Regions from separate parts of the Quadrisphaera sp. DVD1 genome, predicted to be linked through region 4. Evidence: riboswitches for the same ligand, from Rfam matches in the RefSeq annotation. Region 4 holds a riboswitch; each other region holds the start of a gene.

Region 1 (6,065 bases), on a different contig from region 4:
AGCGGCCGCCCGTCGACGGCGGTGGTGGTCGTGCGCTGGAGGGCCGTGGCCCCCTGCTCCACCGCCAGGGGCGCGCGCCACTGCACGCGCTCGGCGCGGGCCTCGAACCCGGACCAGGCGCCGGCGACGAGCACGAGGAGCGCGGTGGCGACGGCGAACCCGGCGGCCGCCAGGGCGGTGGTGGCCGAGCCCCGGCGTCCACCGGCGCGCAGCAGCCGCCAGGAGAGAGCGAGCGCGCTCACCGGGCGAGCGCCGGGGCGTCGACGCGCCCGTCGCGAACGAGGACGGTGCGGTCGCACCAGGCGGCGATGGCGGGGTCGTGGGTGACGAGCACGAGCGCGGCGCCGGCGCTGCGGGTGGCTCCGCGCAGCACGTCCATCACCTCGGCGCCGGTGGTCGAGTCCAGCGCGCCGGTCGGCTCGTCGGCGAAGACCACCGACGCACCGGTCACCAGCGCCCGGGCGATCGCGACCCGCTGCGCCTGCCCCCCGGACAGCTCGCCGGGACGGCGTCCGCCCAGCCCGCGCAGGCCGAGCGGCTCCAGCCAGGCGCGGGCGGTGGCGACGGCCTCGCGCCGGTCAGCGCCGGCGAGCAGCAGCGGCAGCGCGACGTTCTCCTCGGCGGGCAGCTCGGCGAGGAGCTGGCCGGACTGGAAGACGAAGCCGTAGCGGCTGCGCCGCAGCTCGCTCCGGCGGGCCTCGCTCCAGTCCTGCACCGCGACGCCGTCCAGGAGCACCCGGCCGGCGTCGGGGCGGACGATGCCGGCCAGGCAGTGCAGCAGGGAGGTCTTGCCCGAGCCGGAGGGGCCCATCACGGCGACGGCCTCGCCAGCCGCCACGGCCAGGTCCGCGCCGTCGAGGGCGCGGGTGCGGCCGTAGCGCTTGGTCAGCCCCTCGCCGGCGAGGACCGGGGGCGGGGCGGGGGTCGGGATGGGTGCCATGGCACCACCGTCGGCCGGGACGGGGCCGGCGGGCATCGACCGAGCGGCCACCTCCGCGGCCGCTGCCTCGGCCGTTCGGCCAGGGCTCGCTCAGGCCGCCCGGCTGGGGACGACGACCACGGGCACCGCGGCCCGGTGCAGCACGGCGTGGCTGACCGACCCGAGGAGGAAGGACTCCAGCGCCCCGTGGCCGCGCGTGCCCACGACGAGCAGCCTCGCCCCGTCGGAGGCCTCGAGCAGCGCCGCCGCCGGGCTCGACCCGCGCAGCAGCCGCTGCTCGACCTCCAGGCCCGGGGCGGCGTGGCGGACGACGTCGACGGCGTCGGAGAGCAGCTGGCGCCCGACCCGGGCCAGCTGCTCGCGCCCCGCGGACAGCGCGGGCTCGGCGTACACCGCGGGTCGCCCGGCGAGCGGGCGGCACGCGTGCACCACCGTCAGCGGCTCGCCCTGCAGCGCCGCCTCCGCCGCGGCCACCTCCAGCGCGGCCCGGGAGGCGGTCGACCCGTCGACGCCCACGACGACGCCGCGGGCCCCGGCCGGCTCAGGGCGGCGCGCCACGACGACGGGGCAGGGCGCGTGGGCGGCGACCGAGAGGCTGGTCGAGCCGAGCAGCAGCCCCGCGAGGTCGCCGCGCCCGCGCGAGCCCACGACGAGCAGCGACTGCGGCCCCACCTCGTCCAGCAGCGCCCGCCGCGGTGCGTCGTCGGCCAGCCGCCCGCTCACCTCCACGTCGGGCGCGAGCGCACGGACGGCGTCCTCGGCCTCGGCCAGCGCCTCGCGGGCCGCGCGCTCGACCGCCCGCACGAGCTCGCCCTCCAGCGCGGCGTCGTCGCCGGTGAAGGTCGGGTAGCGCATCGCGTGCACCACCCGCACCGGCCAGCCGCGGCGCTGCGCGCAGCGAGCCCCCCACGCCAGCGCGCACCGCGACGCCTCGCCCCCGTCGGCTCCGATGACCACGGTGCGACCGGCCCTGGGCCGGGTCCTGTCCATGACGGCGCTCCTGCGGCCCGGGAGGAGACCGCCCCGGCGCCGGGCCAGGCGCCGCAGCGGCGCGGTGCCCCTCCATGGTCCTCCCGCGCCCACCGCGTGAGAAGCCCCCGCGGCCGTCAGCCGAGGCCGTGGCGGCGGGCCCAGACCTCCAGCGGCTCGGCCTCCGGGCGCGGCCCGGTGGGGCGGGGCAGCAGCGGCCCGGCGGGCGGGGTCGGCGACGAGGACCTCGTCTCGGCCTCGCGCACGAGCATCTCGACGAGGTCCGCGACCAGCTTCTCGGTCTCGGTGTCCACGGGACCACCGTGGACGCCGGGCGGGGGCCGCGTCCACCGCAGCCGCACCCAATCAGGGGACGCCGTCCGCCCGCCGCGCCGATACCGTCCACGGCGTGAGCACGAGCGGCGGTGAGGGCGAGCGGCAGCAGCCGCCCCCGGCGACGTCCAGCCGCGCCCGCGACCTCAGCCGGGCCCGCAGGCCGCGCCCGAAGGCGCCGGAGACGGGACGCCGCCACCACATCGGCGACGCCCCCGCCGTGATGAGCGTGCTGCGCCCGGACGGCAGCGTGGGCACGACGCGCACGTCACCGGTCCAGCTCGCCGACCGCAACGACGCCCAGCTCGCGCGCCTCGGCGAGGAGCTGGCGCGCGACATGGCCCGGGCCGCGGCGGCGATGGCGTTCGAGGAGGCCGCCCACCTGCGCGACGAGGTCGCCGCGGTCCGCGCCGAGCAGGAGCGCCGTCTCACAGGGCGAGACGGCACGTCCACCACCTGACACGTTGCGGTTGACACCCGGGCCGCTGCTCGGGTTCACTGGCGCCGACCATCCAGAGCGGCCGAGAGACCTGGCTCAGCGACGCCGCAGCAACCACCCCTCGGGGAAGGTGCTACCGCCAGGACCGATGGAGGAACACCGTGCTCCGCTGCGTCGTCATCCGGCTCACCCGCCGCGCCCACGTCGATCTGCACCGCACCGCCAGCGGCCTCTGCCCGCGCTGAGGGCCCCACCCTCCCCTCCCACGGCCTCCGCCGTGGTCGACCCAGCGCGCCCCGTCCAGGAGCAGACCGTGAGCACCACCGTGAGCAACCCCGTGACCCACCCCGTCACCCACCCCCCGACCGGCAGCCCGACCAGCACCGCCGTCGACGCGCCCCGCCCCGGGTCCGCCGTCGGCGTGGCGCTGCGCGGGGTCACCCGCGCCTTCGGCCAGCACGTCGTCCTGGCCGACGTCGACCTCGACGTCGCGCCGGGCGAGATCGTCGCCCTGCTCGGCCCCTCGGGCTGCGGCAAGTCGACGCTGCTGCGCGCCGTCGCGGGCCTCGACGCCCCCACCGCCGGCCAGGTGCTGCTCGACGGCTCGGCCGTGGCCGGCCTCGACGGCCGCTGCGCGGTCGCCTTCCAGGAGCCGCGGCTGCTGCCCTGGCGCTCGCTGTCCGGCAACGTCGCCCTGGGGCTTCCCCGCGGCACGGCGAAGCCCGCCGGTCGCCAGCGCGTGGCCGAGCTGCTCGACCAGGTGGGCCTGTCGGCGTTCGCCGGGCACCGCCCGCGCAGCGTGTCCGGCGGCATGGCCCAGCGGGCCGCGCTGGCCCGCGCCCTGGCCCGCCGCCCCGGCGTCCTCGTCCTGGACGAGCCGTTCGCCGCGCTCGACGCCCTGACCCGGCTGCGCATGCAGGACCTCCTCCTCGAGCTCCTGGCCGCGACGCCGACCACGGTGCTGCTCGTCACCCACGACGTCGACGAGGCCCTGCACCTGGCCGACCGGGTCGTCGTCCTGGGCCCCGACCCCGCGGCGCCGGGCGCCGGCGCCGGGGTCCGGTCGGTCACCACCGTGCCGGTCGCGCGCCCCCGCGACCGGGGCGACGCGCGCCTGGCCGAGCTCCGCGCCGACCTGCTCGAGCAGCTCGGCGTCGCCCGCAGCTGAGGCCCGCCGGCCTCCTGCTCCCCGCAGCTCCCGGCGCGCCCGCGGCGCGCCGTCCCCGACCCCTGCCCCACCCCAGCCGAAGGACCGCCCGATGAAGCTCCGCCCCGCCGCCCTCGCCCTCCCCCTGGCCGTCCTCCTCCTGTCCAGCTGCGTCGCGGGCGAGGACGCCTCCGGCGACGCCCCGGCCTCCGGCGGGGGCGACGACGCCGCCGCGACCGCCTCGGCGGACACCCTCGACATCGACTTCGCCACGTACAACCCGCTGAGCCTCGTCATCAAGGACCAGGGCTGGCTGGAGGCCGAGCTCCAGCCGCTGGGCGTGACGGTCAACTGGGTGCAGTCGGCCGGCAGCAACAAGGCCAACGAGTTCCTGCGCAACGGCAACATCGACGTCGGCTCCACGGCCGGCTCGGCGGCGCTGCTGGCCCGCTCCAACGGCTCCCCGATCCAGACCATCGACATCTACAGCCAGCCGAACTGGTCGGCGGTCGTCGTGCGCGGCGACTCCGACATCGACAGCGTCGAGGACCTGCGCGGGAAGTCGATCGCCGCCACCACCGGCACCGACCCCTACTTCTTCCTCCTCCAGGCGCTGGAGACCGGCGGCCTGACCCCGCAGGACGTGACCCTGCAGAACCTCCAGCACGCCGACGGGCGCACCGCGCTGGACTCCGGGCAGGTCGACGCCTGGTCCGGGCTCGACCCGATCATGGCGGCGGCCGAGGCCGAGAGCGGCGACAAGATCATCTACTCGAACATCGACTTCAACAGCTACGGCTTCCTCAACGCCACCGAGGACTTCCTCGAGACCTCCCCCGACCTCGCCCAGACCGTGGTCAACGCCTACGAGCGCGCTCGCGCGTGGGTGCAGGAGAACCCGGAGGAGACCGTGCGGATCCTCTCCGAGGTCGCCGGCATCGCTCCGGAGGTCGCCACGAGCGTGATCGAGCGGACCAACTTCGACGTCGACCCGGCGCCGGGCGACGACCAGCGCGAGGTGCTGGAGAAGATCGGCCCGGTGTTCGTCGCCAACGGCGACGTGCTGGACCAGGGCGCGGTCGACGACGCCCTGGAGGGCCTCTTCGAGCCGCAGTTCGCCGAGGACGCCGACCCCGACGCCATCGACGCTCCCGCCGCCGGCTGATGAGCGCCTCCTCCACGACGTCGCTGACCACCGCGGGCTCCGCTCCCGCGGTGGTCAGCGGTGCGCCCGACCGCCGCGGCCCCCGCTGGGGCCGCGCGGCCCTCGGCGCGCTCGTCCCGCTCCTGCTCATCGCCCTGTGGCAGGCGCTGGTCTCCGCCGAGGTCTTCACCCGCATCCAGCTGCCGCCGCCGCTGACCGTCCTGCGGGCCGGCGCCGACCTGTGGGAGCGCGGGATCCTCGGCCAGTACGTCGCGATCTCGGTGCAGCGCGTGGTGCTCGGCTTCCTCATCGGCAGCGCGCTGGGCCTGGCGCTGGGGGCGGTCGTCGGGCTCTCCCGGGTCACCGACGCCCTGCTCGGGCCCACGATCGGCGGCCTGCGCGCGGTGCCCTCGCTGGCGTGGGTGCCGCTGCTGGGCCTGTGGGTCGGCATCGGCGAGGACGCCAAGGTCGTGCTCGTCGCGATCGGCGCGTTCTTCCCCGTCTACACGACGGTCGCCTCGGCGCTGCGCCACGTCGACCGCCACCTCGTCGAGGCCGGCCGGGCGTACGGCCTGCGCGGCGTGCGACTGCTCACCGGCGTCCAGCTGCCCGCGGTCGTGCCCGCCGTCGTCGCCGGCCTGCGCCTGGCGCTGGCCCAGGCCTGGCTCTTCCTCGTCGCCGCCGAGCTGCTCGGAGCGTCGATGGGGCTGGGGTTCCTGCTCAGCGACAGCTCCAACAACGGCCGCACGGACCGCATCTTCTTCGCGATCATCGCCCTGGCCGTGCTCGGCAAGCTCAGCGACGCCCTGGTCGGCGTCTTCGAGCGCTGGGCGCTCAGGCGCTGGGCGTGACCCCCCGGCTGAGCGCCACGCGCGCCGGGGGCGTGGAACGCCCCGATCAGGGGTACACCCCCCGGAGCAGGCGCGCGGAGCCGGGGGACGCCGACGTCGAGCACCTGTGAGGTCACCAGACGACGGAGTCTGACCCACCTGGAGGTTGCCGTGGCCCCATCCCCAGCTGCCGCTCGTCCCCTGGACGAGCTCGGCGCCCGGACGGTGCGCAAGGTCCGCAACAAGATCATGCCGCTCGTGGT
Region 2 (7,699 bases), on a different contig from region 4:
CCCGCCCGGTCACGACCGGCAGGCCCGCCGGCGCGCCCTCGCCCGGCAGCGCCGAGCCGACCGCGGCCAGCAGCGGGCGGGCCTTGGTCCAGCACTCCTCCAGCTCGGCGGCCGGGTCGGACCCGGCGGTGATGCCGCCGCCGACCCCCAGCCACACCCGCCCCCCGGCGGCCTCGAAGGTGCGGATCGCGACGTTGAGCTCGGCGCCCCACGTGGGGCTGGAGAAGCCGATCGCGCCGGTGTAGTGCTCGCGCGCGGTGGCCTCGACCTCGGCGATGACCTCCAGCGCCCGCACCTTGGGAGCGCCGGTCACCGAGCCGGGCGGGAAGGTGGCGCGCAGCACGTCGCCGTCGCTGGCGCCGGGGCGCAGGGTGGCGCGCACGTCGGAGACGAGGTGCCAGACCCCGGCGTGCGCCTCGACCCGGTTCAGCGCCCCCACGGCCACGGTCCCGGGCCGGCTCACCCGGCTCAGGTCGTTGCGCATGAGGTCGACGATCATGACGTTCTCGGCGCGGTCCTTGGCCGAGGCGAGCAGGGCTGCCCGGGCGGCGTCCTGCTGCTCCCGGGTGCCCGTGCGCGGCGCGGTGCCCTTGATCGGCGAGGCGAGCACCTCGCGGCCGCGGCGGCGCCAGAACAGCTCCGGGCTCAGGCTCGCGAGCGCCGCCCCGCCGGGCAGGCGGACGAACGCGGCGTGCGCGGGGGCGAGAGCCTCGACACCGGCGCAGAAGAGGTCCAGCGGGTCGCCGTCGAGGCCGGCGTCGAGGCGCAGGCAGACGTTCGCCTGGAAGACGTCCCCCTCGCGGATGTGCTCCACCGTCCGCGCCACCGCCCGGCGGTGCGCGGCGGCCGACGGGGTCGTCGTGACGGGGCCGAGGGCGAAGGCCGCCCGGCGAGGCGGTGCGGCCAGCGCCGCGACGGCGTCCGCGACGAGGCGCTCGACGCGCTCGGGCGCGGTGCCGGGCAGCCACTCGGCCCACCACGAGCCGTCGGGGCGCAGGCGCAGCACGGAGTCGTAGAACGCCCAGGCGTGCTCCGGCAGGGGCACCGGCCGCTCCCCCGGCGGCGGCAGCACCTCCAGGCGCCGGGCGAGGCCGTGGCCGAGCGAGCCGAACCAGCCGCCGCCGACGTGGTCGGACGCCGGCTCGTCCGCGAGGACGTCGGCCGGTGCGTCCAGCACCTCCCACGGCGCCTGCTCCGGCGGCACCGCGCGCAGGGGGCGGACGGCCATGACCGCGCCTCCCCCGGCCCACGAACCCACCAGTGCCACGAGGCCCGGCTCGTCGCGCAGCCGGCGCAGCGCGTCCGTCGCGGTGCCGTCGAACGGCAGCCGGCGGCGGAGGGGGTCCACCCCGCCATCCAACCGCCTACGGCGGGCCCAGCGGCTCCAGGCCCGCGGCCGCGGCGCCCCGGCTGGTGACCACGGCGGTGGTCCGCTCCTCCGCCCGCGCCAGCCTCTCCACGGGCGCGTTCGGCGCTCCGCCAGCGCGCAGCGCGGCAGCCACGTCGACCACGCCGAGCGGCGGCTCGTCGGGCACGAGCAGCGGCGCGTAGCCGGCCTCGGTGGCCACGAACCGCCCGTCCGGCTGCTCGGTGAGCCCGAAGCGCACGAGCAGCCCCTCGCGCAGCGGCTCTCCGGCCGTGGCGTGGTGGGCGAGGAGGTTGCCCAGGCCGTAGGCGACCCACTCGTCGCCGATCCGCTCCACGGGCTGCACGACGTGCGCGTGGTGGCCCAGGAGCAGGTCGACGTCGGGCGAGGCGAGCAGCCTGGGCGCCACGTCGAGCTGCTGCGCGGTCGGCTCCGGCTGGTACTCCGAGCCCCAGTGCAGCGCGACCACGACGACCTCGGCGCCCTGGGCGCGTGCGGCCGCGGCCTCGCGCAGCACCGCGTCCTCGTCGAGGAGGTCCCCGCGCCAGGCCTCGCCCCCCGGCGCCGGGACGCCGTTGAACCCGTAGGTGAAGGCCAGGAGCGCCACCGCCACCGGGCCCCGCGCGGTCTCGACCCGGAGGACGGTCGGACGGCCGGCCTCCTCGGGCGTGCGCGCGGTGCCGGCGTGCGCCAGCCCGGCCGCGTCGAGGGCGTCGAGGGTCCGGTCCACCCCGGCGGCTCCGGCGTCGAAGCTGTGGTTGGACGCCGTCGTGCAGGCGTCGTACCCGGCCGCCGCGAGCGCGGGGACCACCTGCGGCGGGGCGGCGAACGACGGGTAGCCGCGGTACGGGCCCTCGGCGGGGGCCAGGGGCGTCTCGAGGTGGCAGATCGCGAGGTCGGCGCCGGCCACCCGGGGCCGCACGGCCGCCAGCTGGGGCGCGAAGTCGAGCCCGCCGTCGGCGCCGTCCCCGCCGTCCCCGCCGTCTGCGCGGGCCTGCTCCCACAGCGCCGGGTGCAGCAGGACGTCACCGGTGGCCACGAGCGAGAGCGTCCGCGGTTCCGGGGCGCTCGGCTCCGCTGCCGAGGGCGCGGAGGCGCTGGGGCCCGCTGGCGCGCCGTCCGGCCCGCCGGAGCAGCCGGCCAGGAGGACGGCGCCGAGCAGCAGCCCGGCGCCCCGGCGGCGGCTCAGGAGACCTCGCGCAGCGCCCCGGTGCGCACGTCGTAGACGAAGCCGCGCACGGAGTCCTTGTGCGGGATGGACGGGTCGGCCTGGATCCGGGCGATGCTCTGCCGCACGTCGGCGTCGAGGTCGGTGAAGGCCTCGGCCGCCCAGGCGGGCTTGACGCCGGTCTCCGCCTCGATCGAGCGGCGGAACTCGTCGTCGGTGAAGGTGAGCATCCCGCAGTCCGTGTGGTGGATCAGCACGACCTCGGTCGTGGCGAGCAGGCGCTGGCTGATCGCGAGGGAGCGCAGCTCGTCGGCGGTGATGACGCCGCCGGCGTTGCGGATGACGTGCGCGTCGCCCTCGGCGAGGCCGAGCAGTCCGTAGACGTTCAGGCGCGCGTCCATGCACGCGACGACGGCCACGTGCCTGGCCGGGGGCAGCGGCAGGTCGCCCTGGTCGAAGGACGCGGCGTAGCGCTGGGCGTTGGCGAGGAGCTCGTCGGTGGCGGACATGCGGAGCCTTCCGGAGGTGGGGCGGGAGGCCGAGGCTCGCCGCGCGCCGAGTGCGTGTCAACCCTGCGCGCCTCGTCGAGGAATTCCCGTCCCCGCGCGTCGCTTGACGCCGCCCCGCATTTCCCCATAACGTTCCCCTCGCCCATCCAGAGCGACTGAGAGACCTGGCTCGCCGACGTCGCAGCAACCACCCCTCGGGGAAGGTGCTACCGCCAGGACCGATGGAGGAACACCATGCTCCGCAGCACCCCGGCGCCCTCGCGCGCCGCCGGCACCTTCCTGGTGAGCAGGCGCCACGTCGACCTGTCGATGCAGGCCAGCGCCATGTGTCGGGCCTGACCGCCCCACATCCCCCGGTCACTCCCCGGCGCTGAGCGCGCTCGCGCGGCGCCATCCCACCAGAACCCCAGGAGCACGTGTGCCCACCCCCGTGGGTGTCTCCGTCGACCTCCGAAGCGCTTTCCGTCCTGCATCCTCCAGCGTCTGGGTGCTCACGACCGCGCATTCTTCGGAGCCCGTCGGATTCACCGCCATCTCTGTCGTGTCCGTTTCTCTGGAACCCCCTTTCGTGTCGTTCAACATCTCGAAGACCTCCTCGTCCCTGAGGGCCTTCTTCGAGTCGCGGACGTTCGCGGCGCACCTGCTCGCCGACGACCAGGAGCACGTCGCCCGCACCTTCTCCGGCCCCGCCGCGCAGCGCTTCTCCGGCGCCGCCGCGTGGTCCTGGGACGAGCGCGGCCTGCCCGACCTGGCTGGGGCGGTGGCCCGCCTCAGCGGCCGCATCCCCTCCTTCGTCGACGTCGGCGACAGCCTCATCGCCCTCGGCCAGGTCACCGCGGTCACCTCCACCGACCGCATCCCCCTGGTCCACCGCGACCGCACCTACGCCCCAGCCGCCGTCCCCGTCGGCGCCTGAGACCCCACCCCCCAGCACCACCTCGTCTGCGCGCCGCCCGGCGCGCGGACGCCCCCTGCCCTCTTCCGCCCGACCCGCCCCTGGAGGCACCCCGTGAGCACCCCGCACCGCCGACGACCCAGCACCGCCCTCGCCGCCACCGGCCTGACCGCGCTCGGCGCGCTGTCCCTCTCCGCGTGCGGCCTCGCCGGCGGCGACGCCTCTGCCGAGGCCGGCACCGAGGACCGCTCCATCTCGATCATCGCCACCGACACCCCGGCCTACTCCGAGCCGCTGGAGCTCGCCAGCGACCGGCTGGAGGAGGAGGGCTACGACGTGGAGATCACCTACGTCACCGACATCGTCCAGCCCAACCACGCCGTCTCGCGCGGGGAGGCCGACTACAACTTCTTCCAGCACGGCGCCTACCTGCAGTCCTTCAACCGCGACAACGGCACCGACGTCGTGCCGCTGTTCTACGCGGTCGGCTCGCCGGCCGGCGTGTACTCCACGAAGGTCGACTCGGTCGAGGAGCTGCCCGACGGCGCGCGCATCGCCATCCCGGCCGACCCGGCGAACAACGGGCGCGCCCTGCAGCTGCTGGCCGACGCCGGCCGGCTGAGCGTCGAGGACGGCGTCCCGGTCGTCGAGCTCAGCCAGCAGGACATCACCGACAACCCGCACGACTACCAGTTCATCGAGGTCGACCAGCAGACCCTGACCCAGACGCTGCCCGACGTCGACGCCGGGTTCCTCTTCTCCCGCCAGGCGGTGGAGATGGAGCTCGACCCCGAGGCCGACGCGATCCTGCGCGAGGAGGACGCCGACGCCAAGCCGTACCGGATCGTCTTCGCCGGCCGCCCCGACGAGGTCGGCACCCAGAAGACGAAGGACCTGCAGGCGGCGTTCCAGACCCAGGAGGTCAAGGACTTCTACCTCGACTTCTACGGCGACTGGGCCCCGCTGCCCTGGGACGAGGACCCGGCCGAGCAGCTCTCGCAGTGGTGGAAGGGCTGACGCGTGATCTCCCTGAACAGCATCACCAAGACCTTCGACGGGGACGACGGCCCCTTCCGCGCCGTCGACGAGGTCGACCTGCACGTGGCGCGGGGCGCCGTCCAGGGGATCATCGGCTTCTCCGGCGCCGGGAAGTCGACGCTGGTCCGCACGATCAACCTGCTCGAGCGGCCGGACGCGGGCACCGTCGTCGTCGACGGCGAGGACCTCACCGCGCTGCCCGAGCGCGAGCTGCGGGCCCGGCGGGCGAAGATCGGGATGATCTTCCAGCACTTCAACCTGCTGGAGAACCTCACCGCGGCCGAGAACGTCGACCTGGCCCTGCGGATCGCCGGGGTGCCGCGCGCCCGCCGCGCGGCGAAGGTGGCGGCCAGCCTGGAGGTGGTCGACCTCGGCGACAAGGCCGGGACGTACCCGTCCAAGCTGTCCGGCGGCCAGAAGCAGCGGGTGGCCATCGCCCGGGCCCTGGCCAACGAGCCCAGCGTGCTGCTGTGCGACGAGCCGACCAGCGCCGTCGACCCGGCCACGACGATCTCGGTGCTGCAGTACCTCAAGGACGTCAACGAGCAGCTGGGGATCACGATCGTGCTGGTCACGCACCAGATGAACGTCGTCAAGGCGCTGGCGCAGGACGTGGCGGTGATGGAGGCCGGCCGGGTCGTGGAGCACCTGCGCCTCGACGGCTCGCCGCTGGCCCCGCGCAGCGACATCGCCAAGTTCCTCCTGGACGACGAGATCCGCCTGGCCCCCAGCACCTCCGAGACCGGCCGCGCGCTGCGCGAGGCCGACCTGCGCGAGGCGGTGGGCGCCCGTGGGTGACCGGGGAGGCTGGTCCGCCGTCGTCGAGGTCTGGCCCGAGATGCTCGAGGCCCTGGGCCAGACCGGCCTCATGGTGGCGATCGCGATGCCGCTGGCGGTGCTCTTCGGGGTCCCGATCGGCGTCCTGCTCTACGTCAGCCAGCCCGGCGGGCTCGCCCCCGCCCCGCTGCGATTCCGGGTGGTGGACGCCGCGGTGAACCTCGTGCGCTCCTTCCCCTTCCTCATCCTGCTCATCGCGATCATCCCGCTGACCCGGCTGATCGTCGGGACGAGCGTGGGCACGGTGGCCGTCACGGTGCCGCTGACGATCAACGCGACCGCCTACCTGGCCCGGTTCGTGGAGCAGAACCTGCTCTCGGTGCCGCTGGGGGTCGTCGAGGCCGCGCGCTCGCTGGGCGCCAGCCGCCGGCGGGCCGTCTGGAGCGTGGTGCTCGTCGAGGCCCGCCCGGGGCTGGCGAGCTCGTTCACGATCATGCTCGTGAGCTTCCTGTCCTACTCCGCGATCGCCGGGCTGGTCGGCGGCGGAGGCATCGGCGACTTCGCCATCCGCTACGGCTACTACCGCTACGAGACCGCGGTGATGGTCACCGCGATCGTCGTCATGGTGCTGCTCGTCCAGGTGGTGCAGCGGGCCGGGACCCTGACCGTTCGACGACTGGACAAGCGACTGTGACCGCCTCGATCCCCGCCCCCGCCCGGCCCGCCGGGCCGCCCCGGAAGCGCCTGCTGCTGAGCGCCTTCGTCATGGCCACGCCGGGGCACATCCTCGAGGGGCTGTGGCGCCACCCCCGCGCCCAGCAGGCCCGCTTCGACGAGCTCTCGCTGTGGACGGACCTGGCCCGCGAGCTGGAGGCGGCGCGCTTCGACGCGCTCTTCTTCGCCGACGTCGTCGGGCTCTACGGCGACTACCGCGGCGGCTGGGACACCTTCGTCACCGAGGGCCTGCAGATCCCCTCGCACGACCCGTCGGTGATGCTCTCCGCCCTCGGCGCGGTGACCGAGCACCTCGGCCTGGCCTGGACCAGCTCGGTGATCCAGGAGCACCCCTTCACGTTCGCCCGGCGCGCGGCCACGCTCGACCACCTCACGAAGGGGCGGATCGGCTGGAACATCGTCACCTCGGCGCTGGAGAACGCGCACCGCAACTACGGGCTGCCGGGGCTGACCCCGCACGACGAGCGCTACGCGTGGGCCGACGAGTACGTCGACGTCGTCTACAAGCTGCTCGAGGGCAGCTGGGACGACGGCGCGGTGCTGCGCGACGCCCCGGGCAACCGGTTCTCCGACCCCGCGCGGATCCACAAGATCCACCACTCCGGCCCCCGCTACGACGTCGAGGGGCCGCACCTCGTGGCCCCCTCCCCCCAGCGCACGCCCGTGCTCTTCCAGGCGGGCAGCTCCCCGGCCGGGATGGACTTCGCGGCCCGCAACGCCGAGGCGGTCTTCCTCTTCGCCAGCTCGCCGGGCAACGCCGCGAAGACGACCACCCGCGTGCGCCAGCTCGCGGTCGAGCAGGGACGCCGCCCGGGCGACGTGAAGTTCTTCACCGGCCTGTCGCTCGTGGTCGGCAGCACCGAGGCCGAGGCGCGGCGCCTGAAGGCCGACTACGACCAGTACCTGTCGGTGGAGGGCCTCGCGGCGCACATGCTCGGCGGCATGGGCGTGGACCTCGGCGACGCCCCTGTGGACACCCCGCTCAAGGACGTGCAGACCGAGGGCAGCCGCGGCATCCTCCAGTCGATCATCGACTCGGTGCCCGGCGGGAACCCCACGATCGAGGACATGGTCCGCTACCGGTCGGAGAAGATGCGCCTGGTCGGCACGCCGGAGCAGGTGGCCGACCAGCTCGAGGCCTGGCAGGCGGCGGGCGTCGACGGGATCAACATCATCAACCACGTGATCCCCGACAGCTACACCGAGGTGGT
Region 3 (7,699 bases), on a different contig from region 4:
GCTGGCCGCCCTCACCGTGGCCGCCATGGGCATCTACTCCGCCATCGCCCCCTTCCTGGAGATGCCGGCGTCCGTGCTGGCCGGCGCCGCGGCGGCGTCCGGCATCGCGCTCGTCAACTCCCTGGGCAACCTCGGCGGCTTCGTGGCGCCCTACGCCGTCGGGGCGCTCAACGAGAGCACCGGGAGCTCGCGCGCCGGGCTGCTCCTGCTGGCCGCGGCGCTGGCCATCACCGCCGTCGCCACCTTCCTGTACGCGAGGGCGACCGGCGCCGGGCGCCCCCCGGAGGACCGCGAGGACCTCGTCCAGCGCGCCGCCCACGTCCCTGGCTCCTGACGACCGACCGGAGAGGCACCCATGAGCACTCCCACCTCGCAGGCGTTCCCCGCCGAGCGCACCGCCGTCGTCACCGGCGCAGCCTCCACCCGCGGGATCGGCCGCGCGCTGGCCGACCTGCTGGCCTCCCGGGGCTGGTCGGTCGCGATCCTCGACCTGGACGCCGGGGCCTCCCAGGAGGCGGCCGCCGACATCGCCCAGCGCCACGGCGTCCAGGCCGTCGGGGTGGCCGCCGACGTCTCCGACGCCGCCTCGGTGGACGCCGCGATCACCGAGGTCGAGAGCCGGCTGCCCCCCGTGGTGGCCCTGGCGAACGTCGCCGGGATCAGCTCCCCCACGCCGTTCCTCGACGTGACCCCGGACGAGTGGGACCGCGTCTTCGCGGTCAACACCCGCGGCACCTACCTCGTCAGCCAGCGCGTGCTGCGCGGGATGGTCGACCGGGGCCTCGGGCGGATCGTCAGCGTCTCCTCGATCTCCGCCCAGCGCGGCGGGGGGACTTACTCCAAGGTCGCCTACAGCGCCTCCAAGGCCGCGGTCATCGGCTTCACCCGCGCGCTGGCCCGCGAGGTGGGCGAGCACGGCGTCACGGTCAACTGCGTGGCACCGGGGCCCATCGACACCGACATCATGGGCGGCACGCTCACCGAGGAGCGCAAGGCGGAGATGGCGGCGGACGTCATGGTCCGCCGGGTCGGCAGCGTCGGCGAGGTCGCGGCGCTCATGGCCTTCCTGCTCGGGGAGGACGCCGGCTACATCACCGCGGCGACCTACGACATCAACGGCGGGCTGCAGGTCTCGTGACGGCCGACGTCCTGAGCGCCCTGCCGCCGCCGCTGGTCCTGCCGGACGCGCGCGAGCGCATCCGGCGCGCCCGGGCCACCACCGGGCGACGGACCGCGGTCCTGGACGACGACCCCACCGGCTCCCAGGCCGTCCACGACGTCTCCGTCGTGACCGTCCTGGACGCCGGGGAGTACGCGGCGGGCCTGCGCGAGCCGGGGGCGACGTGCTTCGTCCTGACGAACACGCGCAGCCTGCCGGAGGCCGAGGCGGTCGAGCTCACCGGCCGGGCCGGCCGCGAGCTGCTGGAGCTCGGCCGCCGGCTCGGCGCTCCGGTCGACGTGGTCAGCCGCAGCGACTCCACCCTGCGCGGGCACGTCATCGCGGAGGTGCAGGCGCTGGACGAGGCCCGCCGCGCCGTGCTGGGCAGCGGCTACGACGGCGTCCTGCTCGTGCCCGCGTACCTCGAGGCGGGCCGCCTGACCGCAGGCGACGTCCACTGGGCGCGCGTGCAGGGCGAGCTGGTGCCCGTCGGCGAGACCGAGTTCGCCCGCGACGCGACCTTCGGGTACGCCGCCTCGGACCTGCGCGCGTTCGTGGCCGAGCGCAGCCGCGCCGGCGGGGGCGCCCTGCGGGCCGAGGACGTCGTCAGCATCGGCCTGGACGACGTCCGCCTCGGCGGGCCGGAGCGGGTCGCCGAGATCCTCTCCGGGGTCACCGGCGGGCGGTTCGTCGTCGTCAACGCCACCGAGTACTCCGACCTCGAGGTCGTGGTCCTCGGCCTGCTGGAGGCCGAGGCGGCCGGGCGCTCCTTCCTGCACCGCACCGGTCCGTCCTTCGTGCGCGCGCTGGCCGGGATCGAGCCGCAGGAGCCGCTGTCGGCGGAGCAGGTCTGGAGCGGGCGGGCGGCGCGGGCCGGCTCCGCCCACGGCCTCGTCGTGGTCGGCTCGCACGTCGGGCTGAGCAGCCGGCAGGTGGAGGGCGCGCGGGCGCGCGGCGGCTTCACCGAGGTCGAGCTCGACGTGCGGCGCCTGGCCGACGCCGAGCAGCGCGACGCCCACGTCGCGGAGGCCACCGACCGCGTGGTCGCGGCCCTGGCGTCCACCGACGTGCTGCTGTACACCAGCCGCGCGCTGCTGCGGGGCGCCGACGCGGACGCCAGCCTGGCGATCGCCCGCGCCACCTCCGCCGCGGTCGTGCAGGTGGTCCGGGGCGCGCTGGCGGCCCGGCCCGCGTGGGTCGTCGGCAAGGGCGGCATCACCTCCCACGACGTCGCGGTGCGCGGGCTCGGCATCCGCCGCGCGACCGTCCTGGGGCAGCTCCTGCCGGGGCAGGTGTCGGTGTTCGAGCCGGTCGAGGCCGCGCCCGAGGTGGTGGGCACCCCCTACGTCGTCTTCGCCGGCAACGTGGGCGACGAGCAGACGCTGGCGCACGTCGTCGACGTGATGCGGGGCGGTCCCGGCGCGGTTTGACACGCTCGGACGCGCTCGGGTTCACTTCGATCCGACCATCCCGAGCGGCTGAGAGACCTGGCTCCGCGACGCCGCAGCAACCACCCCGCAGGGGCCGGTGCTACCGCCAGGACCGATGGAGGAACACCGCGCTCGCCGCGGCCGCTCCCCTCGCACGCCCTCCGAGGAGCCGACCGTTTCCACCGACCTGCCCACCGACCTGCCCACCGACCTGCCCAGCAGCGACCAGCCGCACCTGACCACCCTGCTCGACGAGCAGCGCCGCTTCCCCCCGCCGCCGGAGCTCGCCGCGAGCGCCAACCTCGGCGCGGAGGCCTACGCGAGGGCGGCCGCCGACCCGCTGGCCTTCTGGGCCGAGCAGGCCGGCCAGCTCACGTGGGACACCCCCTGGCACACGGTGCTCGACTGGCGGCCCGCCACGCCCGGCGCGGACGGCGAGCTCAGCGTCCCGGCCGCGCAGTGGTTCCTCGGCGGCCGGCTCAACGCGGCCGTCAACTGCCTCGACCGGCACGTGGACGCCGGCCGCGGGGGCAAGGTCGCCCTGCACTTCGAGGGCGAGCCCGGTGACCGGCGCACCTACACCTACGCGCAGCTGCTGGCGGAGGTCTCCCGCGCCGCCAACGCCCTGACCGACCTCGGGGTCGGGCCGGGCGACCGCGTGGTGATCTACATGCCGGTGATCCCCGAGACCCTCATCGCCACCCTCGCCGTCGCCCGGATCGGGGCCGTGCACTCGCTGGTCTTCGGCGGCTTCTCCGCCGAGGCGCTGCGGTTCCGGGTCGCCGACACGGGCGCCAAGGTCGTCGTGGCCACCGACGGGCAGTTCCGGCGCGGCCGCGCGGTCGGCGTCAAGGCCGCCGTGGACGAGGCGGTGGCCGGCCTGGACCACGTCGAGCACGTGCTCGTCGTCCGCCGCACCGGCGACGCGCTCGCCGAGCCCGCGCCGTGGACGCCGGGGCGCGACGTGTGGTGGCACGAGAGCGTGGCCGTCGCCGAGCCCGTCCACGAGCCGGAGGCGTTCGACGCCGAGCACCCGCTGTTCGTCATCTACACGTCGGGGTCCACCGGGCGGCCCAAGGGGCTGCTGCACACCACCGGCGGCTACCTCACGCACGCGCGCTACGCGCACTGGGCGCACTTCGACGCCAAGCCCGAGACCGACGTCCACTGGTGCACCGCCGACCTGGCCTGGGTCACCGCGCACACCTTCGCGATCTACGGCCCGCTGACCAACGGCATGACCCAGGTCATGTACGAGGGGACGCCGGACACCCCCCACCGCGGGCGCCACTTCGAGATCATCGAGCGGTACGGCGTGACGCTGTACTACACGGCGCCGACCCTGGTGCGGACCTTCATGACCTGGGGCGAGGACGTCCCGGCGGCTCACGACCTGTCCACGCTGCGGCTGCTCGGCAGCGTCGGGGAGTCGATCAACCCCGAGGCGTGGATGTGGTTCCACACGACCATCGGCGGCGGCCGGTGCCCCGTCGTCGACACCTGGTGGCAGTCCGAGACCGGGGCGACCGTCGTGGCGCCGCTGCCCGGGGTCACCACGCTCAAGCCCGGCAGCGCCACCCGCGCGCTGCCGGGCCTGGACGCCGCGGTCGTGGACGACACGGGCACCGAGGTCGGGCCCGGCGGGGGCGGCTACCTCGTCGTCCGGCAGCCCTGGCCGGGCATGGCCCGCACCGTGTGGGGCGACCCGGAGCGCTACCGCGACTCCTACTGGCGGCGCTTCGCCGCGCAGGGGTACTACACAGCCGGGGACGGCGCCCGCGTCGACCCCGACGGCGACATCTGGCTGCTGGGGCGGCTGGACGACGTCGTCAACGTCTCCGGCCACCGCCTGTCGACCACCGAGATCGAGTCCGCCCTCGTGGCCCACCCCGACGTCGCCGAGGCCGGCGTGGTCGGTGTCCCGGACGACCTCACCGGCCAGGCCGTCGCGGCCTTCGTCATCCCCACCCGCTCCGCGTCGCTGGACGGCGGCGGGCCGGCCCTGGCCGCTCTGGAGGCCGCGCTGCGCACGCAGGTCGCGACCGAGATCGGGCCGATCGCCAAGCCGCGGCACCTCGTGCTCGTGGCGGACCTCCCCAAGACCCGCTCCGGCAAGATCATGCGGCGCCTCCTCGGCGACCTGCTGGTCGGCCGCGAGCCCGGAGACACCACCTCGCTGCAGGACGAGAGCGCCCTGGACGCCGTCCGGGACGCCCTGCGCGAGCGACGCACCCGAGAGGCAGGATGAGCGCTGTGAGCGACGAGACGACGGGGACCCAGCACGCGGTGGACCCGGTCGAGCAGCCCCTGGCCGAGCAGCCCGGCAGCGAGCGCAGCTGGGGGTTCCGCACCCGCGCGCTGCACGCCGGCGGCACCCCCGACTCGGCCACCGGCGCCCGCGCCGTGCCGATCTACCAGTCCACGAGCTTCGTCTTCGAGAGCACCGACGACGCCGCGAACCTCTTCAGCCTGCAGAAGTACGGCAACATCTACAGCCGCCTGGCCAATCCGACGGTGGCCGCGTTCGAGGAGCGCATGGCCTCCCTGGAGGGCGGGATCGGCGCCGTCGCGACGGCGTCCGGGATGTCGGCGGAGTTCATCACCTTCGCGGCCCTGGCCGGCGCGGGCGACCACGTCGTGGCCGCGGCGCAGCTCTACGGCGGCACCACGACCCTGCTCGACGTGACGATGCGCCGCTTCGGGGTCGACACGACCTTCGTCGGCGGCTTCGAGCCCGAGGACTTCGCGGCGGCGATCCGCCCGGAGACCAAGTGCCTCTACACGGAGGTCATCGCCAACCCCACCGGGGAGATCGCCGACCTCGCCGGGCTGGCCGAGGTCGCCCACGCCCACGGCCTCCCGCTCGTGGTCGACGCGACCTGGAACACCCCGTACCTGGTGCGCCCGATCGAGCACGGCGCCGACATCGTCATCCACTCGGCCACGAAGTTCCTCGGCGGGCACGGGACGACGCTGGGCGGCGTGGTCGTGGAGTCCGGGCGCTTCGACTGGGGCAGCGGGCGCTTCCCGCAGATGACCGAGCCGGTGCCCTCCTACAACGGCATCCGGTGGTGGCAGAACTTCGGGGAGTACGGCTTCCTCACCAAGCTGCGCAGCGAGCAGCTGCGCGACACCGGCCCGACCCTGTCGGCGCAGTCGGCCTTCCAGCTGCTGCAGGGCGTCGAGACCCTCCCGCAGCGGATGGAGGAGCACGTGGCCAACGCGCGCACCGTCGCGCAGTGGCTGGACCGCGACCCCCGGGTCAGCTGGGTGAGCTGGGCCGGGCTGGAGGGCCACCCCCACCACGAGCGGGCGCAGAAGTACCTGCCCAAGGGCCCGGGCTCGGTGTTCTCCTTCGGCGTCGTGGGCGGACGCTCCGCGGGGCGCACGTTCATCGAGTCGGTGCAGCTGGCCAGCCACCTGGCCAACATCGGCGACACCCGCACGCTGGTCATCCACCCCGGCTCCACCACGCACCAGCAGCTCTCCGCCGAGCAGCTGCAGGTGGCGGGCGTCGGAGAGGACCTCATCCGGATCAGCGTCGGCCTCGAGGACGTCGAGGACATCCTCTGGGACCTCGACCAGGCCCTGACCGCCGCGACGAAGGACGCCTGAGATGACCACGCTGACCACCGACCCGTCGCGCACCTGGGTCGGGCCCACCGCTCCCGAGCGCCTGGCGCTGCTGCGCCGCACGCGCTCCATCGCCATCGTGGGCGCCTCGGAGAACCCGGCGCGGGCGAGCTACTTCGTCGCCACGTACCTGCTCTCCTCCTCCCCCTACGACGTGTACTTCGTCAACCCGCGGGCGAAGGAGATCCTCGGCCACCCGGTCTACGCCTCCCTGGCCGACCTGCCCGTGGTGCCCGACCTGGTCGACGTCTTCCGCCGCCACGACGACCTGCCCGAGGTGCTCGACGAGGTGCTCGCGCTCGGGACGCCCGGGCAGGGCGGCGCCTCGACGCTGTGGCTGCAGCTCGGGTCCTGGCACGAGGACGTCGCGCGCCGGGCCGAGGCCGCGGGCCTGTCCGTGGTCATGGACCGGTGCGTGAAGATCGAGCACGCCCGCTTCCACGGCGGCCTGCACCTGGCCGGGTTCGACACCGGCGTGATCTCCTCGCGGCGCCAGCTGCGCGCCTGAGCCGCCCGGGCGCGCTTCCTTCCCGGGAGGCGCGCCCGGCCCTACAGTCGCCCCGTGGCGCACAGCCCGCTCGACCTGGTCGAGGACCTCGACGCCGACGTCGGGACCCCGCCGGGAGCCGCCGCGCCCGACACCTCCTCCGGGGGCGACGGCGGCCAGGGGCCGGGCGGCTGGCGGACGCCGTCCTGGCCCGAGGGCACGCCCGCGTGGGTGCGCTCCCCGCTGGGGGCCCTGGCCGTGGCCGTGCTCACCGCGCTGGTCGTCGGCGGCGCCGGCGTCCACCAGGTGAGGACGCAGGCGCAGGCCGACCTCGCCCAGCAGCGCGACCTGGCGCTGGTGCAGGTGGGCGCACCGGTGCTCGCCTACGACGGCACCGAGGTCCGCGAGGGCGAGACCGCGCAGGTCACCCTGCAGGTCGACGTCACGAACGCGGGGACGCGGTCGACCGAGGTCACCGTGCTCGACCTGTCCACCGACCACGTCGAGCTGGCGGAGCCGTCGGGGCCGGTCGGCCTGGACGCCGGGGCGAGCAGCACGGTGGCGCTCGAGGCCGTCGTCGACTGCCCCCGCGTGCCCACGCCGTCGGGGCCCCCCGCCGTGGCGGCGACCGAGCCGCAGTGGGTCGAGGTGGCCCTGGAGGCCGGCGGCGAGCGGCACGTGGAGCGGCGCCTGGTCCAGGCCACCTTCGCGGGCCAGCTGCCCGACATGCTGACGTGGGCCTGCTACCCAGCCTGGGGGGCGACCTCGTGGGCCGAGCTCTCCCCGCAGGCGGACGGGCGGCTGCAGGTGGTCGTCGACAGCACCAGCGACGTCGCCACCGCGCTGGGGGTGGACGCCGACCCGGTCCTGGGCCTGAGCACCGACGTCGACCTGCCGGCGCAGCTGCCGGCCGGGGGGTCGGTGACGATGCACCTCGCCCTGGCCCCGGACTGCACCGGCGCGGCCGGAGGGCTGGGCCGCGACGTCATG
Region 4 (7,699 bases):
CCGCCGTAGACGACGGCGCTGGCACCGGCAGTGCGCAGGGAGGTGTCCACGGGCAGCCCCAGCAGCGCCCGGGCGTGCAGGTCGAACTCGCTCTGCCACTGGGTGGTCAGGGTGACCAGCCCGGTGTCGTGGGGGCGCGGGCTCACCTCGCTGAACCACACGTCGTCCCCGCGCACGAAGAGCTCCACGCCGAAGACGCCCTGGCCGCCGAGGTCGCCGGTGACGGCCGCGGCCACCTCCTGCGCCCGCTCCAGCGCGCGGGCCGACATCGGCTGCGGCTGCCAGCTCTCCACGTAGTCGCCGCGCTCCTGGCGGTGGCCGATCGGCGCGCAGAACGCCGTCTGCACCTCGCCGTCGGCGCCGCGGGCCCGCACGGTCAGCAGGGTGATCTCGTAGTCGAAGTCGACGAACGCCTCGACGATCACCCGGCCGCGGTCGACCCGGCCGCCGGCCATGGCGTACCGCCACGCCTCCTCGACGTCGTCGGGCCCGTGCAGGGTGCTCTGGCCCTTGCCCGAGCTGGACATGACGGGCTTGACCACGCAGGGGAAGCCGACCTCGGCGGCGGCCTGCGCCAGCTCGGCGGCGGAGTCGCAGAAGCGGTAGTCGCTGGTCGGCAGCCCGAGCTCCTCGGCGGCGAGCCGGCGGATGCCCTCGCGGTCCATCGTCAGCCGGGCGGCGCGGGCGGTGGGGGTGACCCGCACCGGGCCCTCGGCCTCGACGTCGACGAGCACGGACGTCGCGATGGCCTCGATCTCGGGGACCACCACGAGCGGCCCCTTCGCGGCCTCCGCCTCGATGACGGCGCGCAGCTGCTCGGGGTCGCTCATGGTCAGCGTGTGGGCGGTGTGGGCCACCTGCTGGCCCGGCGCGTCGGCGTAGCGGTCGACGGCGATGGTCTCCACCCCCAGGCGCTGGAGGGCGACGAGCACCTCCTTGGCGAGCTCGCCGGCTCCGAGGAGCATCACGCGGGTGGCGTCCGGGGACAGCGGCGTGCCGAGGGTGACCATGGCGGAAGGCTAGGCGCTCACCCCAGGAGCAGGGCGACCACTAGCAGGACCGGCAGCGAGAGCACCGTCGTCAGCAGCACGGCGTCGCGCGCGAGCGCCACCGCCCGGTCGTAGCGCACCGCGTAGACGAAGACGTTCTGCGCCGTGGGCAGGGCCGCGGCGAGCACCACCCCGAGCAGCGCGGTCCCCTCCAGGCCCAGCAGCGAGGCGACCGCCCAGGCGGCGGCCGGCTGGACGACGAGCTTGAGCGCCACGGCCAGCCACACGTCGGGGCCGCCGAGGCGCACCCGCGTCCCGCCGGCCAGCGAGAGCCCGAAGGCCAGCAGGGCGCTGGGCACCGCGGTGTCGGCGAGCAGCGCCAGGGGGTCGGCCACCGGGGCGGGCAGCTCGACGTCCAGCAGGCCGAGCACGATGCCGGCGCCCGCTGCCAGCAGCAGCGGGTTGCGCAGCGGCCGCAGCGCGTGGGCGGGGCTCAGGCGGCGCGCGCCGGCCGCGCGCGCGTCGAGCACGGTGATCGCCAGCGGCGCCAGCACGGCGAGCTGGAACAGCAGGGCCGGGGCGACGACCGTGGCGTCCCCGAGCACGTACACCGCGATCGGGATGCCGAGGTTGACGGCGTTGACGTAGCTGGAGGCCAGCGCCCCCACGACGACGTGCTCGACGCCGCGCCGCCACAGCAGGCGGGCCACGGCCGCGAAGGCCAGCGCGCTGACCACCGCGGCGGACGCGGAGACCACGAGCGCGCGGGAGAGGACCTCGTGGACGTCGGCCGAGGACAGCGTCTGGAGCAGCAGCGCCGGCGTGCCGACGAAGAACACCAGCCGCGCCAGCACCACCTGGCCCTGCGGGCCCAGCACGCCGGTGCGGCCGACCACCCAGCCGACCGCGACGACGCACGCGACCACGGCGAACCCGGACAGGACTCCGGTCATCGGGCGGTCACGGCGAGGAGCATGGCAGCCGTCAGGACCCGGTGGTCGCGGCCTCCTCCGCGCCGTCGGCGATCTTCGAGGGCAGCGTGCCGTCGAGCGCGCTCCGACCGCCCGCGAAGGCGCCGCGGTAGCGGCGGGCCGGGTGGCTGTCCTCGGCGAAGACCCGGCCCGGTCCGTAGAGGTTCTCGCGCAGGGTGCTGCCCTCGTACTCGGTGCGGGCGCGGCCGCGGCGCTGCAGCTCCGGGACGACGAGCTCCACGAGGTCCACGAACGTCCCGGGGGTGACGGCGTAGGCGAAGTTGAAGCCGTCCACGCCGCCCTCGTCGACCCACCGCTCGAGCTCGTCGGCGACGGTCTGCGCGGACCCCACGACGACCGGGCCCATGCCGCCCACGCTGCGCTGCTCGACGATGTCGCGCGGGGTCCACCGGCGCTCGGCGTCGATGGTGGCGAGGGAGGCGAGCACCGAGCGCAGGCTGTCGTTCTCGACCTCCACGAGCGGGGTGTCGGGGTCGTACTGGGAGAAGTCGATGCCGGTCCAGCCGCCGTACAGGGCCATCATCCCCTCGGCCGAGGCGTAGGAGAGCAGCTCCGCGTGCTTGGCGCGCGCGGCCTCGTCGGTCTCGGCGGTGATGACGGTGACGAGCGCGAAGATCTTCACCGAGTCGCGCGAGCGGCCGACCGCCTCGGCCCGGTCGCGGATGTCGTCGCTCGTGGCGCGCGCCTGCGCGACCGTGGCGGGGCTGATGAACACCCCCTCGGCGTGCTTGGCCGCGAACGCCCGGCCGCGCGGCGAGGCCCCGGCCTGGAAGATCACCGGGGTGCGCTGGGGGCTCGGCTCGGAGAGGTGGATGCCGGGGACGGAGTAGTGCTCGCCGCGGTGGCCGATCGGGTGGATCTTCGAGGGGTCGGTGTAGACGCCCCGCTCGCGGTCGCGCACGACGGCGCCGTCCTCCCACGAGCCCTCCCACAGCTTGTAGGTGACGTCGAGGAACTCCTCCGCGATGTCGTAGCGGGCGTCGTGGCCGATCTGCTGGGTGTACCCGAGGTTGACCGCGGCGCTGTTGAGGTAGCTGGTGACGACGTTCCAGGCCACCCGCCCGCCGGTCAGGTGGTCGAGGGTCGAGAACTTCCGGGCGAGGGCGTACGGCTGCTCGTAGGTCAGGGCGCTGGTGATCCCGAAGCCGAGGTGCTCGGTGACCACGGCCATGGCCGGCACCTGCGCGAACGGGTCGTTGACCGGCACCTGCGCGGCGTCGATGAGGGACGGGGCGACGCTGTCGCGGTAGACGTCGTAGACGCCGACCACGTCGGCGATGAAGAGGGAGTCGAAGCGGCCCCGCTCCAGCAGGCGCGCCAGGTCGGTCCAGTACCCGAGGTCGTTGTAGCGGTGGGCCTGGCTGTCGGGGTGGCGCCAGGTGCCCGCGGACTGGTGGGTCACGCAGGTCATGTCGAAGGCGTTGAGGATGATGCGCTGACCCACGGGGGTCCTCCGGTCTCATCGGACCTGGCGGGAGCACCTCTGCACGAGCGAGGTTGCTGCGGCGTCGACGAGCCAGGTCTCTCGGCCGCTCTGGATGGGTGCCGACAGCAAACCCCGGCCGGTCGCGGGCGTCAATCCGGACCGCCCCGTCCCCGGTGCTCCAGCCGGGTCAGCCGCCGTCGGGAGCCGTGAGCGCCAGCAGCGCCACGCCCAGGGCCAGCAGCCCCGACGTCGCGACGTCCACGCCCCGCGAGCGCACCGCCAGCGGCCCGGCCGCCGCCACCGGCAGCACCAGGCGGGCGATCGCCGCGCCCGCCAGCACGGCGGCCAGCACGACCCCGGCGAGGCGGAAGGAGACCAGGGCGCCCGCCAGCGCGGCCAGGACGATCCCCGCCCCGATGAGGACCAGGGCCCGGGGTCGCGGCGCCCTCACCGCCTCGGTGCTGCGCGCTTCGCCCTGGGCCACGCGGGGCAGGCTAGCCCGGCCGGGGGTTCGGGGGTGGGGAGGCTGGGTACGACCGCCCCCGTGCCCCGCGACACCGCGCCCCGCGACCCCGCGCCCGCCCCCGACGCCACCGACGCGCCCTCCGCCGAGGAGCTCTCGGCCATCGCCGCCGAGCGCTTCGGCTGGAGCGAGCTGCGCCCCGGCCAGCTCGAGGCCGTCGAGCACCTCGTCGCGGGCCGCGACGTCCTCGTGGTGATGCCGACCGGCCACGGCAAGTCCGCCGTCTACCAGCTCGCCGCGCTGGCGCTCGACGGACCGACGGTCGTCGTCTCCCCGCTGATCGCCCTCCAGCAGGACCAGGTCGCGCACCTCGCCGGGACCGGCACCGCGGACGCCGTGGCGGTGAACTCCGCGCAGCGCCGCACCGAGACCACCCGGGCCTGGGAGGCGCTCGCCTCCGGGACGGCCGAGTTCGTCTTCCTCGCACCCGAGCAGCTGGCCAACGACGACGTCCTGGAGCGGCTGCGGGCGCTGGGCCCCTCGCTGTTCGTCGTCGACGAGGCGCACTGCGTCTCGTCGTGGGGGCACGACTTCCGACCCGACTACCTGCGCCTGGGCGACGTGATCGAGCAGCTCGGCCACCCCACGACGGTCGCGCTCACGGCGACCGCGGCACCGCCGGTGCGCGACGAGGTCGTCCAGCGGCTGCGGATGCGCGACCCCCACCTCGTCGTCCAGGGCTTCGACCGGCCGAACATCTTCCTCGAGGTCGTGCGCACCGCCGACGACGCCGAGAAGCGCCGGGAGGTCGTGCTGCGCGCGGCGACGTCGGCCAAGCCGGGGCTCGTCTACGTGGCCACCCGCAAGGACGCCGAGGCCTACGCCGACGAGCTGTCCCACCTCGGCCTCGACGTGGAGGCGTACCACGCGGGCATGAGGGCCGACGAGCGCGAGTGGGTGCACGAGGCCTTCCTCGCCGGCGACCTCGACGTCGTGGTCGCCACCTCCGCCTTCGGGATGGGCATCGACAAGGCGGACGTGCGCTTCGTCCTCCACGCCTCGATCACCGACTCCCTCGACAGCTACTACCAGGAGGTCGGTCGGGCGGGCCGGGACGGCGAGCCGGCGCTGGCCACGCTGTTCTACCGCCCCGAGGACCTGGGCCTGCAGCGCTTCCTCGGCCGCGGCGGGCCCGACCAGGAGGTGCTGACGGCGGTGGCCAGCGCCGTTCGGGACGCCGACGGAGCGGTCACGGCCCCCGAGCTGCGGGAGGAGCTGGACCTGTCCGCCAGCCGGCTCACCAGCGCCGTCAACCTCCTCGAGCAGGCCGACGCCGTGGAGGTGGCGGAGGGGCGCGCGCTCGCCTGGGCGGAGGACGGCACCCCCGTGCGCGAGGCCGTGGCCGAGGCCCTGGAGGTCGCCGAGGCCCGCCAGCGGATGGACCGCTCCCGGCTGGAGATGCTGCGCGGGTACGCCGAGACCACCGGCTGCCGGCGCCAGTTCCTGCTCGGCTACTTCGGCGAGCACCTGGCCGAGCCGTGCGGTCGCTGCGACACGTGCCGCTCCGGGACGGCGACCGCTGCCGCCGGGGCCGGGGCCGGGGACGGCGGCGCAGACTGGCCCGTGGGCACGCGCGTGGTGCACGCCCAGTGGGGGGCCGGCGTGGTCATGCGACCCGAGGGCGACCGGCTCACGGTGCTCTTCGAGCAGCAGGGCTACCGCACCCTCGCCCTGAGCGCGGTCGAGGAGAACGGCCTGCTCGAGCGGGCGGAGGACTAGGCCTCCCGGCGGGCGGTCCCCCCACGCGAGGCCCGGCGCCCCTACGCTGGCGGGCCTGACGAGGAGGACGCCGTGCCCGAGACCCACGACCGCGTGCACGACCGCGCGCCCGACCGCGCGGTGACCATGGAGACGATCGCCGCCGAGGCGGGCGTCTCGGTCCCGACCGTCTCCCGGGTCCTCAACGGCCGGTCGGACGTCGCGCCGCGCACCCGCGAGCGGGTCGAGCAGCTCCTGCGCGAGCACGGCTACCAGCGCCGGGGACCGCGCCCGCAGGGCCGCGCCTGGCTGATCGACCTGGTCTTCAACGACCTCGACAGCCCCTGGGCGGTCGAGATCATCCGCGGCGTCGAGGAGGCCGCCCACGCGGCGGGCGCCGGCACCGTGGTCTCGGCGATCCACCGCCGGGCGAGCTCCACGCGGCAGTGGCTGGAGAACCTGCGGGCCCGGGCCAGCGACGGGGCGATCCTCGTCACCTCCGCCCTCGACCCGTCGCTGCACGAGGAGCTGCGGAGCCTGCACGTGCCGGCGGTCGCGGTCGACCCCGCCGGGGTGCCGGACCTCGACGTGCCCACGGTCGGCGCCACGAACTGGGCCGGGGGCCTCAGCGCCACCGAGCACCTCATCGGCCTGGGCCACCGGCGCGTCGCGCACGTCGGCGGCAGGCCGGGGCTGTGGTGCAGCCGGGCCCGCCTCGACGGCTACCGCGCGGGCCTGGAGAGCGCGGGGCTGGCGGTCGACCCCGACCTCGTCGTCGTCGGCGACTTCGACCACGAGTCCGGGTTCCGGGCCGGTCAGCGCCTCCTGGCCCTGCCCGACCCGCCCACCGCCGTCTTCGCCGCGAGCGACCAGATGGCCCTCGGCCTCTACGAGGCCGCCCGCCAGCTCGGGCTGCGCGTGCCCGAGGACCTCAGCGTGGTCGGCTTCGACGACCTCCCGCTCGCGCGCTGGGCCTCGCCGCCGCTGACCACGGTGCGCCAGCCGCTGGCGGACATGGGCATGGTGGCCGCGCGCGCCGTCCTGCGGCTCGTCAACGGCGAGACCGTGGAGACCCCCCGCGTCGAGCTGGCCACCGCGCTCGTGGTCCGCGACAGCTCGGCACCGCCCCGCCGCTGAGGCGGCGGGGCGGCGGGGCGCTCCGCGTCAGTGCGCGAAGTGGCGCGCTCCGGTGAGGTAGAGGGTGATGCCGGCGGCCGAGGCCGCCGCGACCACCTCGTCGTCGCGCACGGACCCCCCGGGCTGGACCACGGCGCGCACGCCCGCGTCGGTGAGCACCTGCAGGCCGTCGGCGAAGGGGAAGAAGGCGTCCGAGGCCGCCACGGCACCCCGCGCCCGCTCCTCCCCCGCGCGCGCCACGGCGAGGCGGCAGGAGTCGACCCGGTTGACCTGCCCCATCCCGACGCCCACCGCGGCGCCGCCCCTGGCCAGGAGGATCGCGTTCGAGCGCACCGCGCGCACCGCGCGCCAGGCGAAGGCGAGGTCGGCCAGGGTCGCGGCGTCGGCCGCCTCGCCCGCCGCGAGCTGCCAGGCCGCCGGGTCGTCGCCGGCGGCGTCGAGCACGTCGGCGTCCTGGACGAGCAGCCCGCCGCTGACCGGGCGCACCTCGGTGCGCGGGCCCGGCGCGGGCAGGGGGCAGCGCAGCAGGCGCACGTTCTTCTTGCGGGTGAGCACCTCGAGCGCGCCGGGCTCGTAGTCCGGGGCCACCACGACCTCGGTGAAGACCTCGGCCACCTGCTCGGCCATCGCCACGGTCACCGGGCGGTTCGCGGCGATCACGCCGCCGAAGGCGGAGACCGGGTCGCAGGCGTGGGCCCTGGCGTGGGCCTCGGCGACGTCGGCGCCCACGGCGATCCCGCACGGGTTGGCGTGCTTGATGATCGCCACCGCCGGCTCGGCGAAGTCGGCGGCGGCGCGGCGGGCCGCGTCGGCGTCGACGTAGTTGTTGTACGACATCTCCTTGCCGTGCAGCTGCTCGGCCGTGGCCAGCCCCTCGCCGCCGCCCAGCGTGGCGCCGCCGACGTACAGGGCCGCGCTCTGGTGGGGGTTCTCG

Evidence for each region. A riboswitch is a leader RNA that binds a small molecule or an ion and turns the genes downstream of it on or off. The one in region 4 is predicted to bind S-adenosylmethionine.
Region 1: it holds a riboswitch for S-adenosylmethionine, as region 4 does, so the genes downstream of both, AC5FZL_RS04535 (ABC transporter ATP-binding protein) here and AC5FZL_RS05165 (LLM class flavin-dependent oxidoreductase) in region 4, are expected to answer to the same signal.
Region 2: it holds a riboswitch for S-adenosylmethionine, as region 4 does, so the genes downstream of both, AC5FZL_RS09385 (flavin reductase family protein) here and AC5FZL_RS05165 (LLM class flavin-dependent oxidoreductase) in region 4, are expected to answer to the same signal.
Region 3: it holds a riboswitch for S-adenosylmethionine, as region 4 does, so the genes downstream of both, acs (acetate--CoA ligase) here and AC5FZL_RS05165 (LLM class flavin-dependent oxidoreductase) in region 4, are expected to answer to the same signal.

The regions. Positions count from the first base shown of each region.
Region 1 covers NZ_JBZYWI010000024.1:510-6,574, forward strand. The annotation lists partial or broken gene AC5FZL_RS04510 (hypothetical protein) at 1-242, opposite strand, end outside; gene AC5FZL_RS04515 (ABC transporter ATP-binding protein) at 239-940, opposite strand; gene AC5FZL_RS04520 (universal stress protein) at 1,031-1,930, opposite strand; gene AC5FZL_RS04525 (hypothetical protein) at 2,047-2,223, opposite strand; gene AC5FZL_RS04530 (UvrB/UvrC motif-containing protein) at 2,319-2,702, shown strand; SAM riboswitch class I at 2,748-2,836, shown strand; gene AC5FZL_RS04535 (ABC transporter ATP-binding protein) at 2,995-3,849, shown strand; gene AC5FZL_RS04540 (aliphatic sulfonate ABC transporter substrate-binding protein) at 3,941-4,993, shown strand; gene AC5FZL_RS04545 (ABC transporter permease) at 4,993-5,823, shown strand; gene AC5FZL_RS04550 (MFS transporter) at 6,052-6,065, shown strand, end outside.
Region 2 covers NZ_JBZYWI010000066.1:55-7,753, forward strand. The annotation lists partial or broken gene AC5FZL_RS09370 (aminodeoxychorismate synthase component I) at 1-1,348, opposite strand, end outside; gene AC5FZL_RS09375 (CapA family protein) at 1,365-2,405, opposite strand; gene AC5FZL_RS09380 (beta-class carbonic anhydrase) at 2,552-3,043, opposite strand; SAM riboswitch class I at 3,183-3,271, shown strand; gene AC5FZL_RS09385 (flavin reductase family protein) at 3,474-3,959, shown strand; gene AC5FZL_RS09390 (MetQ/NlpA family ABC transporter substrate-binding protein) at 4,053-4,955, shown strand; gene AC5FZL_RS09395 (methionine ABC transporter ATP-binding protein) at 4,959-5,774, shown strand; gene AC5FZL_RS09400 (methionine ABC transporter permease) at 5,815-6,447, shown strand; gene AC5FZL_RS09405 (LLM class flavin-dependent oxidoreductase) at 6,444-7,699, shown strand, end outside.
Region 3 covers NZ_JBZYWI010000024.1:7,517-15,215, forward strand. The annotation lists gene AC5FZL_RS04550 (MFS transporter) at 1-334, shown strand, start outside; gene AC5FZL_RS04555 (SDR family NAD(P)-dependent oxidoreductase) at 356-1,138, shown strand; gene AC5FZL_RS04560 (four-carbon acid sugar kinase family protein) at 1,135-2,589, shown strand; SAM riboswitch class I at 2,622-2,711, shown strand; gene acs (acetate--CoA ligase) at 2,705-4,837, shown strand; gene AC5FZL_RS04570 (O-acetylhomoserine aminocarboxypropyltransferase/cysteine synthase family protein) at 4,897-6,204, shown strand; gene AC5FZL_RS04575 (CoA-binding protein) at 6,206-6,730, shown strand; gene AC5FZL_RS04580 (hypothetical protein) at 6,785-7,699, shown strand, end outside.
Region 4 covers NZ_JBZYWI010000028.1:6,755-14,453, reverse strand. The annotation lists gene purT (formate-dependent phosphoribosylglycinamide formyltransferase) at 1-1,010, opposite strand, end outside; gene AC5FZL_RS05170 (AEC family transporter) at 1,028-1,942, opposite strand; gene AC5FZL_RS05165 (LLM class flavin-dependent oxidoreductase) at 1,974-3,425, opposite strand; SAM riboswitch class I at 3,438-3,526, opposite strand; gene AC5FZL_RS05160 (DUF3017 domain-containing protein) at 3,595-3,891, opposite strand; gene AC5FZL_RS05155 (RecQ family ATP-dependent DNA helicase) at 3,952-5,649, shown strand; gene AC5FZL_RS05150 (LacI family DNA-binding transcriptional regulator) at 5,776-6,765, shown strand; gene purH (bifunctional phosphoribosylaminoimidazolecarboxamide formyltransferase/IMP cyclohydrolase) at 6,793-7,699, opposite strand, start outside.